2 regions of the Yoonia phaeophyticola genome follow, and region 1 is predicted to be linked to the other one. Evidence: riboswitches for the same ligand, from Rfam matches in the RefSeq annotation. Region 1 holds a riboswitch; the other holds the start of a gene.
What was found. A riboswitch is a leader RNA that binds a small molecule or an ion and turns the genes downstream of it on or off. The one in region 1 is predicted to bind thiamine pyrophosphate.

Region 1 (7,537 bases):
TTCCCGTATGATTGGATTTCGCTGATCGCCTCGGCTTACTGGTTTGCCTACTTCCTGGTGATCCTGCCATTGCTGGGTGTTTTGGAAAAACCTGATACGCCGCCGGCGACCATCGAAGAAGACTTCAACGCGCACTACGCGCCGAAGGGCGACGGGGCTGCACCCATTGCCAAGCCGGCCGAGTGAGAAAGGACGATACTCATGTTCCGTAAGTTCACTCTCACAGCTGCGACAACGCTGGCCCTGTTCACAGGACCGGTCATGGCCGCAGAGATCGAAACCGAAATCCATGATTTCGCGTTCTCCTTCGAAGGTCCGTTTGGTAGCTTTGACCAGATGCAGCTGCAGCGCGGCTTGCAGGTTTACACAGAAATCTGCGCGGCCTGTCACGGGCTCGAGCTGGTAGCATTCCGTACTTTGTCCGATGACGGTGGGCCGGGCCTGCCTGAGGATCAGATGCGGGCCTACGCCGAATTCTACGAAGTGTTCGATCAAAGCCTGTTTGACGGCGAAGGCGATTTTCGTCTGGCGACCCCAGCTGATAAATTCCCATCGTCCAGCCTGTCCAATGCGCCGGACCTTAGCCTGATGGCCAAGGCACGCGCCGGTTTCCACGGCCCCCACGGGACCGGGATCAACCAGTTTGTCAAAGGTATGGGCGGCGCAGAATATATCGCCTCGCTGCTGACTGGTTACCATGATGAGCCTGAATGCGCCCCAGAAGACGAGCCTATGGATGGCTACTATAACGTCGCGTTTGCGGCAGGCGGTTTCCCGGACTCTTGTATCGATGACCACGGGCACCATATGGTCCCAGGCAGCTGGATTTCGATGGCGCCTCCGCTCTATGGGGATGATGTTGTCTATGCGGACGGCCATTCAACCGATCTGGAACATGTGGCTGAGGATGTGGCCGCATTCCTGATGTGGACGGCAGAACCGAAAATGATGGCACGCCAGCAGGCTGGCTTGACTGGCTTCCTGTTCCTGGTCGTCCTGTCTGTGCTGCTATATCTGACAAACAAGCGTCTTTGGGCGCCGCATAAGCACAAAGACTAAAACCAATGGTTTTTGACCCAAAGGCCCGCGTTTAACGCGGGCCTTTTTCGTTGGGCTGATTGGTCGACTTTTGTCCAAGATACGTGATGAAAGCCTCCGGTGGATTGGCAAACAGATCAGCCGTCGGGCTTGGAGGCTGCACGAAACCGTCCGCAACCAGCGCCACATCATCTGCAATACGCTGAGCATCCGCTGGATGGTGAGTGACCATAATGACGGTCTTGCCGGTGGCCGCCAGCAGATGCTGGACCAGATCAAGCATTTCGTCTTTTAGACCCGGTCCAAGCGCTGCGAAAGGTTCGTCCAGCAATGTGACTGGTCTGTCGCCAAGCAAGATGCGGGCAAGCGCGGCGCGGCTTTGTTGCCCGCCAGACAATGCTCCAGGTTTACGGTCGGCAAACCCGTCAAGCCCGACACGAACCAGCACATCTGTGACGGCCCGTTTCTGGTCGGTCGATAGTCGCAAGCCTGCGGTCAGCGCCAATCCGACATTCTGGCCGATGGTCAGGTGTGGAAACAGGTTATTATCTTGAAAAAGAATGCTCATCGGCCGTTGCCCGGGCGGGTCTTGGTGAATGTCACGTCCCTCCCAGACCACCCGACCAGCAACGGGGGTAAGGAAACCAGCCAAGGCCGCCAGCAGGGTCGATTTACCTGCGCCGGAGGGGCCGATTAAAGCTGTCACCTTGCCCGGCGCAAAATCCAAATCCGCGCGAAGTGTAAATTCGCCTTGCCTTAGTCTCAGATCGTCACATGTCAGCATTTACGCGTCCTCCGCGATCACAAATCCAGAACAAGGCCAGGCTTAGCGCCAGCAAAATCAAAGCGGCACCTGCGGCTGCCTCCATTCGGTAAGCCCCCATCAAGCGATACATCGCCAGGGGCAACGTTTCCTCGGACTGTCCAGCAAAGAGTGTGATCACACCCAGATCACCCATGGATAAAGCTGCCGCCAAGCCAGCGGCGAACCCCAAAGGGCGCCGCACGCGTGGAATGACGACAAGTCGCACCCAGGCCCATCCGGTCAGGTTTAAAGATGCGCCGAGGCGGCCAAAATCGACCGTGCATTGCGCAACTGCGGGGGCAATGGCGCGTAGCGCGAAGGGCAGTGCCAGCGTCGCGTTGACCAGCATCGTCACTGGCAGGGCGACATCCGCAGGACGGATGAACGGAAAGACAATCAAGAAAGCACCGGTTCCGACCACCAGCCCTGATGCGGCAAGCGGCAAGACCCCGATGACGGCCACCATTGCGCCGCCCCGCAACGCAAGGCTCAGCGCCATAGTGACACATAATGCAGAAGACCCGATCGCGACGACGACCGAACGCAGCGCAGCGGGCCATACGGATGCAGGAAGTTCGAGCAATCCAGGTAGGCCGCGTAGTACAATCATCCCCAGCGGCACCAATAGAAAAAGGGCCGAAGCCGCAATCATCAGATAATCTAGCCATGCGCGGGACAAGTCCCAGCGCTGCACAACCCGGTCAAGCCCGGCCCCCATCGTGCCAAGCGCACTTACCCGCCATGCAAACACAGCGGCAATCACACAGATGAAAAATTGGATACAAGCCAGCAATGCCGCACGGTTAAGATCAAAGTCAAAGCGCAATGCCTGATAGATTGCCAGTTCAACCGTTGTTGCGCGGGGGCCACCGCCAAGGGTCAACGCAACTGCGAAACTTGTCAGGCAGATCAGGAAGATCACCAAAAATGCGCTGGGCAGGACACTGCGCAGCATGGGGATCTCCAACAGCCCTGTCACCGACACATCCAGCGTCGCGGCCAGCCGAAACCGTTCTGCGGGAATGGAGAGCCACCCTTGCAAAATCAGCCGAATGGCAAGCGGCAGGTTAAAGAACACATGGGCTAGAACCACACCGTGAAACCCAAATATCGAAATCGGGGAAAGGCCCACAGCCACAAGTAACGTATTCAAAAGGCCCTCACGGCCAAAAACAGCCAACAGCCCCAGAACCGCGACGATGACGGGCAATAGAAACGGGGCGCCAAGCAACGTGATCAATACCTGCCGTCCGGGAAACTGACGTCGGGCCAATGCCCGGGCTACTGGAATAGCCAGCACGACACTGATCAAAGCAGAAGCAAGGGCCTGCAGCACTGTAAAACGGATCGCGGCCCAATCAGCTGAAGACAGGCCGCCGGACCACTCGGCGCGGAAGGCGACCGCACCGAGTGTGCCAATTGTCAGGATCAGCACCAGCACCACCGCAGCCGCGCAGGGCCATCGCGGCGCTATTGCGAAAGCGCGGCGCGCCATTCATCCAATGCCGCGTCTCGCCCTGCAGCAGCTTCCTCGGGCGAGAATAGCAGCGCCTTTGCAGGTGTCAGCAACGTGTCGAACCCGGCGGGCAGCCCATCTGTTGGGGTGACGGCCGGATACATCCAGTTTGTCGTTGGAATGACGCTTTGGAAACCGTCAGACACCATGAATGCCAGGAATTGATCAGCTAGTTCAGGCTGGTCGGTTCCGGCAACTTTGCCTGCGACCTCAACCTGCATGTAGTGACCTTCGTCAAAGGCCCATGCGCGTTTGCTGTCGTCATCCTCTGCAATCAGGTGATAGGCGGGCGAGGTTGTGTAGGACAAAACCGCATCCGCTTCGCCATCAAGGAACATGCCATAAGCCTCAGACCAGCCGGGGGTGACGGTAACAATATTGTCCGCCAGATCAGCCCAGATCGTATCGGCCTGATCGCCGTAGGCTGCTTTCACCCACATCAACAGTCCCAGGCCTGGGGTGGATGAGCGCGGGTCCTGGATGACGATCTTTGTCTCACTATCGGCGAGGGCGCGCAGCGATGTGGGCGCTGGTGCCCCTGTATTTCCCACAAATGCAAAATAGCCCCAATCGAAGGGAAGGAATTCAGCGTCGTCCCATGCGATAGGCAGGTCAAAATCGACATCAACGCCATGCGGTGCGAATAACCCGGTTTCGCGGGCTGCTGCCGTCAGATTGGTATCAAGTCCCAGAACGATATCCGCTTCGGTACGCGGCCCTTCAAGCTGCAGCCGTGCCAGCAGTGCGGCGCCATCACCAGCGCCAATGAATTGCAGATCGCAGTTACAGGTTTCTTCAAACGCAGCTTCAACAGCCGGGCCGGGGCCCCAATCGCTGACGAAACTGTCATAGGTCATGACTTGCAGCACCGGGGTCTCGGCCAAAGCGCCAGTGGCGCAAAGGGCAAGTCCCGCAACAGCTGGCAGATAGGTGGTTTTGGTCATCATATCCTCCAAATGCGACGGACGGATTTGGGGATAGCGTTTAGGCTAACCTTCCCTCCGCCGGTCTTAACCGGTTCAGGTTCAACGGGTCCGCATGATGCATCTCAGCCAGATTGGCCCCCCGAGGTACGCTGTGAATACGGGTTGAAGAGGGAAATGAAAAGGGCCGCTGCAGCAGCGGCCCTTTTTTGGGTTTAGGCGACTGCCCCGTGGGGCATTTCAACATCGTCATCGTGGACGACGCCCGCGTTTGGATCATTGAAGACTTCAAGATCGATCTTGCCTTCGCCCTTGGCGACGATCGATGTGACAACCGCATCACCCGTGATATTCACGGCTGTTCGGATCATATCCATCAGACGGTCAACGCCCAAGATGATGGCGATACCCTCGATCGGCAGGCCGACCTGGCTCAGGACCATGGTCAACATGACCAAACCAACACCCGGTACACCTGCGGTCCCGATTGAGGCCAACACAGCCATGCCAATCACGGTCATATAGCCAGCAAGACCCAGGTCAATCCCATAGACATTTGCCAGGAACACTGTTGCAACACCCTGCATAATCGCCGTTCCATCCATGTTGATGGTGGCACCGAAAGGAATGCAGAATGACGCAACTGAATCGTTCACACCGACCCGCTCGGTCACCGATCTGTAGGTCACTGGGATAGTGGCGTTCGAACTTGCCGTTGAAAAAGCAAAAAGCTGCGCCGGACGCATCTTACGCATGAAGGTGATCGGGTTCAGACCCGCCAATACTTTGAGCATCCCCGGCAACGTGACGAACAAGTGGATCATCAGCGCGGCGACCAGTGTGATGACATAGCCCATCACCGGCATGAACAGACCGATCCCTTGCTCTGCGAAGGTCTTGGCGATCAGGCAGAACACACCATATGGGGCGAAATGCATGACGATCTGTACAACCTTCATCATCAGCTCATTCATGTACTCGCAGCCTTTGACAAAGTCTTCGGACTTAGCGCCCAGCATCAGCACAGCAATGCCCAGAATGACCGTGTAAAAGATCACCTGCAGCATCTCGCCATTGGCAAATGCAGCAATCGGGTTGGTTGGAACGATATTTGCAAACACAGACCAAACAGTTGGCGCTTCACGCCCGGTGACGCCGGTTGTATCGATTCCCTGCATGTCAAAGCCCTTACCGGGACCAATCAACGAGGCCAAAACGATGGCAACGGTAATCGCCATGGCCGTGGTCCCAAGATACAAAAAGAACGATTTTGTGCCGACACGGCCCAAAACGCGGACATCACCAATACCTGTGACCCCGCCTAGCAATGAGAAAAAGACCAGGGGCACGACAAGCATTTTCAATGCGTTGACAAACATCGTGCCGATCATTGCAAACAAGCCCGCAACAACATGATTGTTTACAAATTCACTGCCTATCATGTTGAAAATCACGCCAACGACGATACCAAGGCCCATCGCGATCATGATCTTCATTGTCAGTGACATCCCTGTGCCACCACTCGTTTCGGTAGTCATTTTTATACTCCCCGTTGTTAATCGCTCTAGCTTTGCACAACTTTCGCGAATGACAAAACATTCGGCGGTTCCAAGCTTGATTGAATACGATCAGGGTTTGCTGTAACCGATGGCTGATCAATACTAAGGCACTCTTATGTCACTGAACAGCTTCGGCCACCTTTTTCGTTTCACCACATGGGGCGAAAGCCACGGGCCTGCCCTCGGGGCTACGGTCGACGGCTGTCCGCCGGGTGTCCCGCTGGAAGCGTCGATGATCCAGCAGTGGATGGACAAGCGCCGCCCGGGGTTGAACAAGAATACGACCCAGCGGAATGAGCCTGATGCCGTTAATATTCTGTCCGGCGTTTTTGAGGGGCAAACAACCGGAACGCCGATCCAACTGATGATCCAGAACACGGATCAGCGTTCGAAGGATTACGGCGATATCGCCAACACATTCCGTCCGGGCCATGCCGATATAACCTATCACCAAAAATATGGTCTTCGGGATTATCGCGGCGGCGGGCGGTCCTCGGCCCGCGAAACCGCGTCGCGGGTTGCGGCTGGCGGAGTAGCACGCGAGGCGATCAAAGCCATTGTGCCGAACGTCCAGATCAAGGGTTACATGACCCAGATGGGTGCAAAGCAGATTGATCGGACCCGTTTGGACTGGGCGCAGATTGATCAAAACGACTTTTTCTGCCCCGATGCGCAGGCGGCAGAAGAATGGAATGATTACCTTGGCTGGCTCCGCAAGGATGACCATAATTCGGTCGGGGCTATCATTGAGGTTGTGGCGCGCGGTGTGCCGGCTGGTATTGGGGCGCCGATATATGGCAAGCTTGATACGGATTTGGCTGCGGCGATGATGTCGATCAACGCGGTCAAAGGTGTAGAAATCGGCGAAGGCATGGCCGCGGCAGCGCTGACAGGGCGCGATAACGCGGATGAGATTTTCATGGGGCAAGACGGGCCAGAATACAGCTCAAATCATGCAGGCGGCATCTTGGGTGGGATCAGCACGGGGCAGGATATTGTTGTGCGCTTTGCGGTAAAGCCCACGTCGTCAATCCTGAGTCCGCGCAAATCAATCCGCATGGATGGCAGCGCCACCGAGGTGGTGACCAAAGGCCGCCATGATCCTTGCGTCGGCATTCGGGCCGTGCCGGTAGGCGAGGCTATGATGGCCTGCGTGATTCTTGATCACCTATTGCTCGACCGGGGACAAACGGGCGGTAGACGCGGGCAAATCGGCTAAGTGCGACCGCGTCCCGGACTCGATCCGGGACCTCTACGAGGTCGCATTAAGCGCTGTATCCATAAGCGCCTGAATATCTGCCGTTGATGTACGTGCAACAACGCGCCCGAGCTCTTGATCGCCCTTCATCACCACCAATGTTGACCGTCGGGGGATGTTCAAGTCACGTGCCAGTTCGCTGCGGCCATATTCATCCCAATCGACATTGATGAAAGTGATAGCTTCATCATAGGCTGGGTTTTCACTGCGTAAATTTCCGATCACGCGTTCTTGGGCGCGGCAGGTGGTGCACCAGCTGGCTTTGAAATCAAGGAAAACGATGTCTCCAGCAGCCAGGCGTTCCTTGACCAGGCCGGGCGTATATTCCAGCGTTTCAGAGGCCAGGCTGATCGTAGGCAACACAGCAAGTGCGGCGGTAGATGTAATGAATTCACGACGTTTCATCATATTTCTCCTTGTTCAAAAACGGACCGACAG
Region 2 (7,537 bases), 850 kb from region 1:
CTGGGCTGATAGCTGACAGCAATGTCGCCCTGCCCGGCGGCCACCAGTTTGGGCGGCGCAGAGGGGTCAGCGGGCGGGATGATTTCAACCTCAAGACCTTGATCGGCGAAATAGCCCAGCTCTTGGGCAATGATGATGGGGCCGTGATCTGGGTTGATGAACCAATCCAGAAGCAGTGTCATCTTGTCCTGCGCCATCGCTGGTGCGCTCGTCATGACGGCCAGCGCCGCCGCAATCAGATATTTCATGAAGTTCTCCTTAATCTCCAAGGGCAATAAGTTTGATCTCGCCCGGCCAATATTGTGAAAGCCGCGTTGCCGCCTGCCAGGCACGCAGCCCGGACCGGCAGGCCAGAACGGCGCGTTGCGTATCTTTGGGATGCGGACCAACCGGGGCAAAATCGGTGACAACATGCCGGCATGCATCCGGCAAAGCTGGGCCCGCTTCGTCCACAGCGCGCAGGTCGACCACAAAGTCACCATCAGTGATATCTGCGGTGGCGATAAAGGCGGGGGTCGCCGGCGGCTCAACAGCCATGTCAAAACGGAAACCACCAAACCGCAGGGCGCGTGCGTCATAGGTCACAAGCTGGCCTAAACCGGTGCGGTCCCCTGCCAGGACCGATAGCGCCATTTCAGCCTGCAAGCTGCCGATCACACCCACGCTTGGGCCCAGCACGCCGTCGGTGTCGCATGACCCAAGCTGATCGGGCAGGTCAGGAAACACAGCCCGCAGACCGGGGCCGCCACCGCAAAAGCCGCCAACATAACCGTTGGTGCCCACAACGCTGCCGCTGATCAGCGGCTGGCCGCTTTTGTGGCAATGATCCGACAGGATGTAACTGGCCGCAAAGCTATCAGCGCAATCCAGAACAAGGTCCATATCACGGGCAAGGCTATCGACATTTGCCGGATCAAGACGCGCGGCGATGGGCTGAAGCGTCACATCGGGGTTCAGCGCAGCCATCGCCTGGGCGATGACCTGGACCTTGGGCTGGGCGATATCGGCCACGCGAAACAGGGTCTGGCGATGCAGGTTCGACAGGCTGACATGATCGGCATCCACGACCCGCACATGGCCGACCCCCGCGCCGACCAGATATTGCAACACCGGGGCAGCAAGCCCGCCTGCCCCAACAACAAGGACCGAGGCCTGGCCGAAGCGTGCCTGCGCGGCGGAACCAATGACGGCAATCTGGCGGGCATAGCGGGTCATGTGCAGGCGCCCAGCCATTCTTTCACGCGCGCCTCAGGATCGGGGTGAAGGGTAATATCTGTCACAGCCGACACAATATCAGCCCCCGCCGCAAACGCCCCGGCAGCGCGTGCCACGCTCATCCCACCAATGGCGACAAGCGGAATATCCCCAATGCGTTCCTTCCAAACGGTCAGTTTTTCAACACCCTGCCGGTGCCATTTCATCTTTTTCAAGATCGTCGGATAGATCGGCCCCAGCGCAATATAGTCAGGGTTCAAAGCCATGGCACGGGCCAGCTCGGCGGCGTCATGGGTCGACACACCCAAGCGCAGCCCAGCAGCCCGAATTGCGGCAATATCAGCCGTATCAAGATCCTCTTGGCCCAAATGAACGCAATCGCAGCCCAGCTCAATCGCCAATTGCCAATGATCATTGACCACCAGAACAGCGTCATACCTCTGGCAAAGTTCACGGGCCTCTTCGATCTGCCTATGAACCTGCGCTTGGGGCTGATCTTTGATCCGCAGCTGGACCAATTTCACCCCAAGAGGCAAAGCACGGCGCAGCCAGGCGACATCATCAAAAATGGGATAAAAGCGGGCAAGGGTCATAAGAACGCCTTTCCCAAGACCGGGGTGGAAGGGGCCGCCATATCGCGCGGATCCATCGGGTCGGCCTTTGCGGCAAGCGCGCCTGCCTCAACGGCCTGGGCAAATCCCTGTGCCATCGCCGCCGGATCGCCCGCCTTTGCAACGGCGGTATTCAGCAAAACCGCGTCATAGCCCAGCTCAATGGCGTGGGCGGCTTGTGATGGCAGACCAAGGCCGGCGTCAACAACAAGGGGCAAATCAGGGAAGTGGGCGCGCAAACTGCGCAAGCCATAAACATTATTCAGACCCAAGCCCGTGCCAATCGGCGCGCCCCAGGGCATCAGCACTTCGCAACCGACCTCAACCAGACGTTCGCACAGAACCAAATCCTCGGTGCAATAAGGAAAGACCTCAAAACCATCCGCAGTTAGCTGCGCGGCGGCCTCAACCAGGCCAAAGGGATCAGGCTGCAACGTGTCGGCATGGCCGATAACCTCGAGCTTGATCCAATTGGTATCAAAAAGCTCGCGGGCCATCTGGGCAGTGGTGACAGCTTCGCGGACGGTATGGCATCCGGCCGTATTGGGCAGGATGGCAACGCCAAGGTCCTGGATCAGCGCCCAGAAATCCTGACCTGCTTGCTCGCCCCCTGCCTCGCGGCGGACCGATACGGTGGCAATACCTGCGCCAGATCTGCGAAACGCATCGGCAAGAACCGCAGGTGAGGGATATTGCGCGGTGCCCAACATCAAGCGGGATGAAATCTGGGTGCCATAAAAAAGCGGCATGCTAACCCCCTTGCCTTGGGGCTACGATCTCAACCCGGTCACCGTCATTGAGGGGCGTCTGGGCGCGAAGCGTCTGCGGTATAAACGCTTCATTGACCGACGTGGCCACTTTAGCCTCTGCTTTGCCAAGTTGCGCCAATAGCTGGGCCAGTGTCGGCGCCGTGCTCTCGCATGGCTCACCGTTCACGATGATCTTCATACCAAACCTCAGGTGTTATGCCCTTCAGCAACAGATCAGCAGTCATCGACGCCAAAGCAGGCGCCAACAGAAAACCATGCCGAAAAAGGCCATTTGCGTAAATCCGGTCGCCCAAGTGGCGAATACGGGGTTGATTGTCAGGAAAGGCAGGGCGGGCATCGACGCCGATTTCCAGCAGTTCGGCCTCTCCAAAAGCGGGATGCAGGGCGTATGCTGCATTCATCAGTTCCATGACCGACCGTAGCGTCGGGCGGCTGCGCTCACCGGTCTCAATCTGGGTCGCGCCCAGCATAAAGACACCGTCGCCGCGCGGGACGATGTAAAGCGGAAAGCGGGGGTGTAGCAGACGGATTGGCCGCGAAAGCGACACATCATTGCAGCGGACGACCAGCATTTCACCCTTAACGCCGCGCAGATCAGACAATGCATCGCGGGCCGTCAGGCCGCGGCAGTCAATCAGCGGCCCCTGCGCAGCCGTCTGGAAAGCAACACTCCGACGGGCCAGCCGATCGTGCAACGCGGTCAAAGTTTCACGCGGATCCAAATGGGCCTCCTCTGCAAGAAACAGGGCGGCAGCGAAGCGCTCGGCCAGATGGGGTTCAAGGGCACCGATCTGATCGCGGGTCAGACGCTGCGCGGCAGGGGCGCGGCGGGCAAACGTGGTCAGATCGCCTTGATCGCGACCCAAGGCGACAACCATCGTGCCGTTCTTGTGAATATTTGCACCATGACGCTGCCACCATGCAGCGGCCTTTCGGCCCTGGCGCTGTATTTCCGGCTCAGCGCTGACGCCTTCACAATCAGGGGCAAGCATCCCGCCCGCCCACCAGGAACACGCATGCGCCCCCGGCGGGCCTTGCGGATCGATCACGGTAACGGGCGCGCCGCGCGACGATAGTTCCGCCGCCATGGCCAGACCGCAGACGCCTGCGCCAAGGATGGTGAAGGGCGTGGTCATGTCCAAAGCGCATGAAAATGATGGACCGGCCCATGCCCACGCCCCACCTGCAAGTCATCTGCCGCCAGGATCGCCTTATGCAGCCAGTCATGCGCCTGGGACACAGCATCAGGCAGGGCATGTCCCTTGGCCAGAAACGCGGCAATCGCCGATGAAAAGGAACACCCGGTGCCATGCGTGTTACCGGTCGCAACACGCGGGGCCGCAAATGATTGCGTACCTGTGTCACCAACCAAATCATCGATACAAACATCCCCCGCCGCATGGCCACCTTTCATCAAGACGGCACGTGGCCCCAATTTCAGAAGAGCCTGCGGCTGATCTGCGCGGCCTGCGTCACCAACCAGCTTGGCGGCTTCTGGCAAATTTGGGGTCAACAAGGATGCGCGAGGCAGAAGATGGGTTTTCAAAGCCGCTATGGCGCTATCGGCCAATAGAACATCCCCCGATTTTGCGACCATCACAGGGTCCAGCACTACAGGGCCGTCAAAGTCACCAATCGCCTCAGCAACAGCTTTGATCAGCGACGGCGTACCCAGCATGCCAATCTTGATCGCACCGATTTGGATGTCATCCAAAACGGCTTTGATCTGGGCGGTAACAACATCGTCCGGAATGGGGTGGATCGCGGTGACCGCCTGCGTGTTTTGGGCGGTGACGGCTGTGATAACCGAAGCACCGTAAACACCAAGCGCCGAAAAAGTCTTCAGATCGGCCTGGATACCCGCGCCGCCCCCCGAATCCGAACCGGCAATCGTCAAAGCCTTCGCTGTCATGTCCTCGTCCTCGGCTTTTTGGGCCAGGACAACAGGCAAAAGGAATACGGCTATGCGCGAACGAGGTTTCGCAAGCTGTTCCCTCCGCCGGTCCTAACCGGTTCAGGTTCAATGGGTCCACGACAAGCGCATCTCAGCCCGGATAAGGGCACCCCAACAGTCATTTGACGTAGGGGTAGACCGATCAAATGGGCGCGTCAAATGGTTTTGAAACCACCCTGACATTTGATGGTTTGGGGCGGCAGGCTGCGTCTTGCCAACAGAAACGGCGCCAAAATCTGATCGGGCCTTATAGAATGTTCAACCATTCGTTGGATAAGGCGCAATGGATTGTGGCAGGCCATCCCTGATGGTATGGCACCGCCAACCTTTTGGAGATTTATGAAATGGCAACCGACTATATCGTCAAAGACATCGACCTCGCTGCGTTTGGCCGCAAGGAACTGGATATCGCTGAAACGGAAATGCCGGGCCTGATGTCCCTGCGTGAGGAATACGGTGAAAGCAAACCGCTGAAAGGTGCCCGGATCGTTGGGTCTTTGCACATGACCATTCAAACCGCTGTTCTGATCGAGACCTTGGTTGAACTGGGCGCGGATGTTCGTTGGGCGTCTTGCAACATTTTCTCAACCCAGGATCATGCCGCAGCTGCGATTGCTGCTGGCGGTACACCCGTCTTTGCGATCAAGGGCCAATCCCTTGAGGAACATTGGGATTATCTGGACAAATCCTTTATGTTCCCTGACGGGCCGAACATGATCCTGGATGATGGCGGTGATGCGACCCTTTACGTTCTGCTGGGCGCGCGGGCCGAAGCGGGCGAGGATATCATCCCCGTGCCGCAATCCGAAGAAGAAGAGGTCATCAAAGCCCAGATCAAAAAACGGATGGCCGAAAGCCCTGGCTGGTTCACCAAGACACGCGATCAGATCAAAGGTGTGTCCGAGGAAACAACCACAGGTGTGCACCGCCTTTACGATCTGCACAAGAATGGCCAACTGCCCTTCCCCGCAATCAATGTGAACGATTCTGTCACCAAGTCGAAATTTGACAATAAATATGGCTGTAAGGAATCGTTGGTTGATGGCATCCGCCGCGCCACCGACACAATGATGGCTGGTAAGGTCGCCGTTGTTTGTGGTTATGGCGATGTGGGCAAAGGCTCTGCTGCGTCACTGGCCGGTGCCGGTGCCCGCGTCAAAGTCACCGAGGTGGATCCAATCTGCGCCCTGCAAGCCGCCATGGACGGGTTCGAGGTTGTGATTCTAGAGGATGAACTCGCAACAGCTGACGTTTTCATCACCACGACCGGCAACAAAGACGTCATCCGGATTGAGCATATGCGCGAAATGAAGGACATGGCGATCGTCGGTAACATCGGCCATTTCGACAATGAAATTCAGGTTGCCGCGCTCAAGAACCATAAATGGACCAACATCAAAGAACAGGTGGATATGATCGAGATGCCATCTGGCAACCGTCTGATCCTACTGTCCGAGGGCCGTTTGCTGAACCTTGGCAATGCGACCGGGCATCCATCCTTTGTGATGTCGGCTTCATTTACCAACCAGGTTCTGGCCCAGATGGAGCTGTGGAACAATGATGATGCTTATGCGGTCGGCGTGCATATCCTGCCCAAACATCTTGATGAGAAAGTTGCGCGCCTGCATCTGAAGCGGATTGGTGTGAAGCTGACTGAGCTGAAAAAAGAGCAGGCCGATTATATCGGCGTGACCGTTGAAGGACCGTTCAAGCCAGAACATTACCGGTACTAACCCAACATGCGGCACGCCAAACGTCAGGCAATGGCGCAGGATGCCACAAAGCAAAAACGCAGTGAGCGGAAACGCGGCTTGGCCCTGATCAGGGGCCTGGCCGCTTTTTTGTTTGTTGGTTTGCTGGGATTTGGTGCCTATCAGGCCTTGATGCATCCCAACACGCCGTTGCCCCCGCAATGGAATCCGGTGCAGCCCCTTTCCATTGATGATCCGGTCACGCCGATCACCGGATGGAAACTTAATCGCGCTGTAGCGGATGGGCAAAGCTGCTTAGCTGTTCTAAACGGGCATGCCGCATTGCAGCCCTTGACCGATTTTGAAGCCAGCGATCAATGTCATATCAGGGACCGTGTCGCGTTACAGGGCGTCGGCAATGCGCGGCTGAACGGGTTGGAAACACGCTGTGCCATCGCCTTACGAATGGCGATGTGGGAACGCCATAGCTTGCAACCCGCCGCCCGGAATATCCTTGGGACTGCGTTACGCGACATCACCCAAACCGGTAGTTATAATTGTCGCACGATACGCACGGGCAGCGGGCCCTCCACCCGGATGAGCACCCATGCAACCGCCGATGCAATCGATATCTCAGGGTTTGGATTTGCCGATGGACGGCAGATTTCACTGTTGCAGGATTGGGTCGGCACCGACGCCGAGGCCGCGTTTTTACGGGCGGCACGGGATGGGGCGTGTGAGTGGTTCAGGCTGACGCTTTCGCCAGATTACAACAGCCTGCACGCGGATCATTTCCACCTGCAATCCAAAGGCTGGGGATCGTGCCGGTAGGGGCCGCCTAGGTCATTTGAACAATTCGGTCGCCTTGTCTTTGAAACCAAAGCGCGCGTTATGAAACCCATCAAAATCAGTGGCAGAAGCCCAAATCCACAACAAAACATGACCTTGGGTCAAGGCGAAACATCGCTGCTTTTTTGGGTTTTCCCTTTACCAAACGACTATGCTGCCATTAACCTGCGCAGACGTGGCAAAAGCTGCGGATATTGACCAATAACACGAACATCGGGGACATTCTCATGGGTAAAAGAGACGATTTGATCGCAAAATATGCAGACGATCTCAAGAACAAGTGCGGCATGACGCCAGACATGGATCTGCTGACAAAAGTGACGATTGGCTGTGGCCCGGCGATCTACAATGCGGATGCGTCGACTGTGGCAGCCGGCCAACCGGACGAAATCGAAACCGTGAAGAACAATTTCCTGATCAAGAAGCTTGGCCTGAAAGACAGTGCAG

Region 2: another riboswitch for thiamine pyrophosphate. It lies ahead of thiD (bifunctional hydroxymethylpyrimidine kinase/phosphomethylpyrimidine kinase); the one in region 1 lies ahead of thiB (thiamine ABC transporter substrate binding subunit).

Annotation. Positions count from the first base shown of each region.
Region 1 is NZ_CP150951.2:1,878,104-1,885,640, forward strand. It holds gene AABB29_RS09455 (cytochrome b N-terminal domain-containing protein) at 1-186, shown strand, start outside; gene AABB29_RS09460 (cytochrome c1) at 202-1,059, shown strand; gene AABB29_RS09465 (ATP-binding cassette domain-containing protein) at 1,091-1,822, opposite strand; gene AABB29_RS09470 (thiamine/thiamine pyrophosphate ABC transporter permease ThiP) at 1,809-3,338, opposite strand; gene thiB (thiamine ABC transporter substrate binding subunit) at 3,314-4,303, opposite strand; TPP riboswitch at 4,339-4,437, opposite strand; gene AABB29_RS09480 (dicarboxylate/amino acid:cation symporter) at 4,498-5,820, opposite strand; gene aroC (chorismate synthase) at 5,957-7,060, shown strand; gene AABB29_RS09490 (thioredoxin family protein) at 7,094-7,507, opposite strand; gene AABB29_RS09495 (cytochrome c biogenesis CcdA family protein) at 7,520-7,537, opposite strand, start outside.
Region 2 is NZ_CP150951.2:1,025,071-1,032,607, forward strand. It holds gene AABB29_RS05265 (ABC transporter substrate-binding protein) at 1-248, opposite strand, end outside; gene AABB29_RS05270 (HesA/MoeB/ThiF family protein) at 259-1,215, opposite strand; gene AABB29_RS05275 (thiamine phosphate synthase) at 1,212-1,808, opposite strand; gene AABB29_RS05280 (thiazole synthase) at 1,805-2,575, opposite strand; gene thiS (sulfur carrier protein ThiS) at 2,577-2,774, opposite strand; gene AABB29_RS05290 (FAD-dependent oxidoreductase) at 2,752-3,732, opposite strand; gene thiD (bifunctional hydroxymethylpyrimidine kinase/phosphomethylpyrimidine kinase) at 3,729-4,508, opposite strand; TPP riboswitch at 4,571-4,674, opposite strand; gene ahcY (adenosylhomocysteinase) at 4,895-6,283, shown strand; gene AABB29_RS05305 (extensin family protein) at 6,362-7,072, shown strand; gene AABB29_RS05310 (DUF2853 family protein) at 7,318-7,537, shown strand, end outside.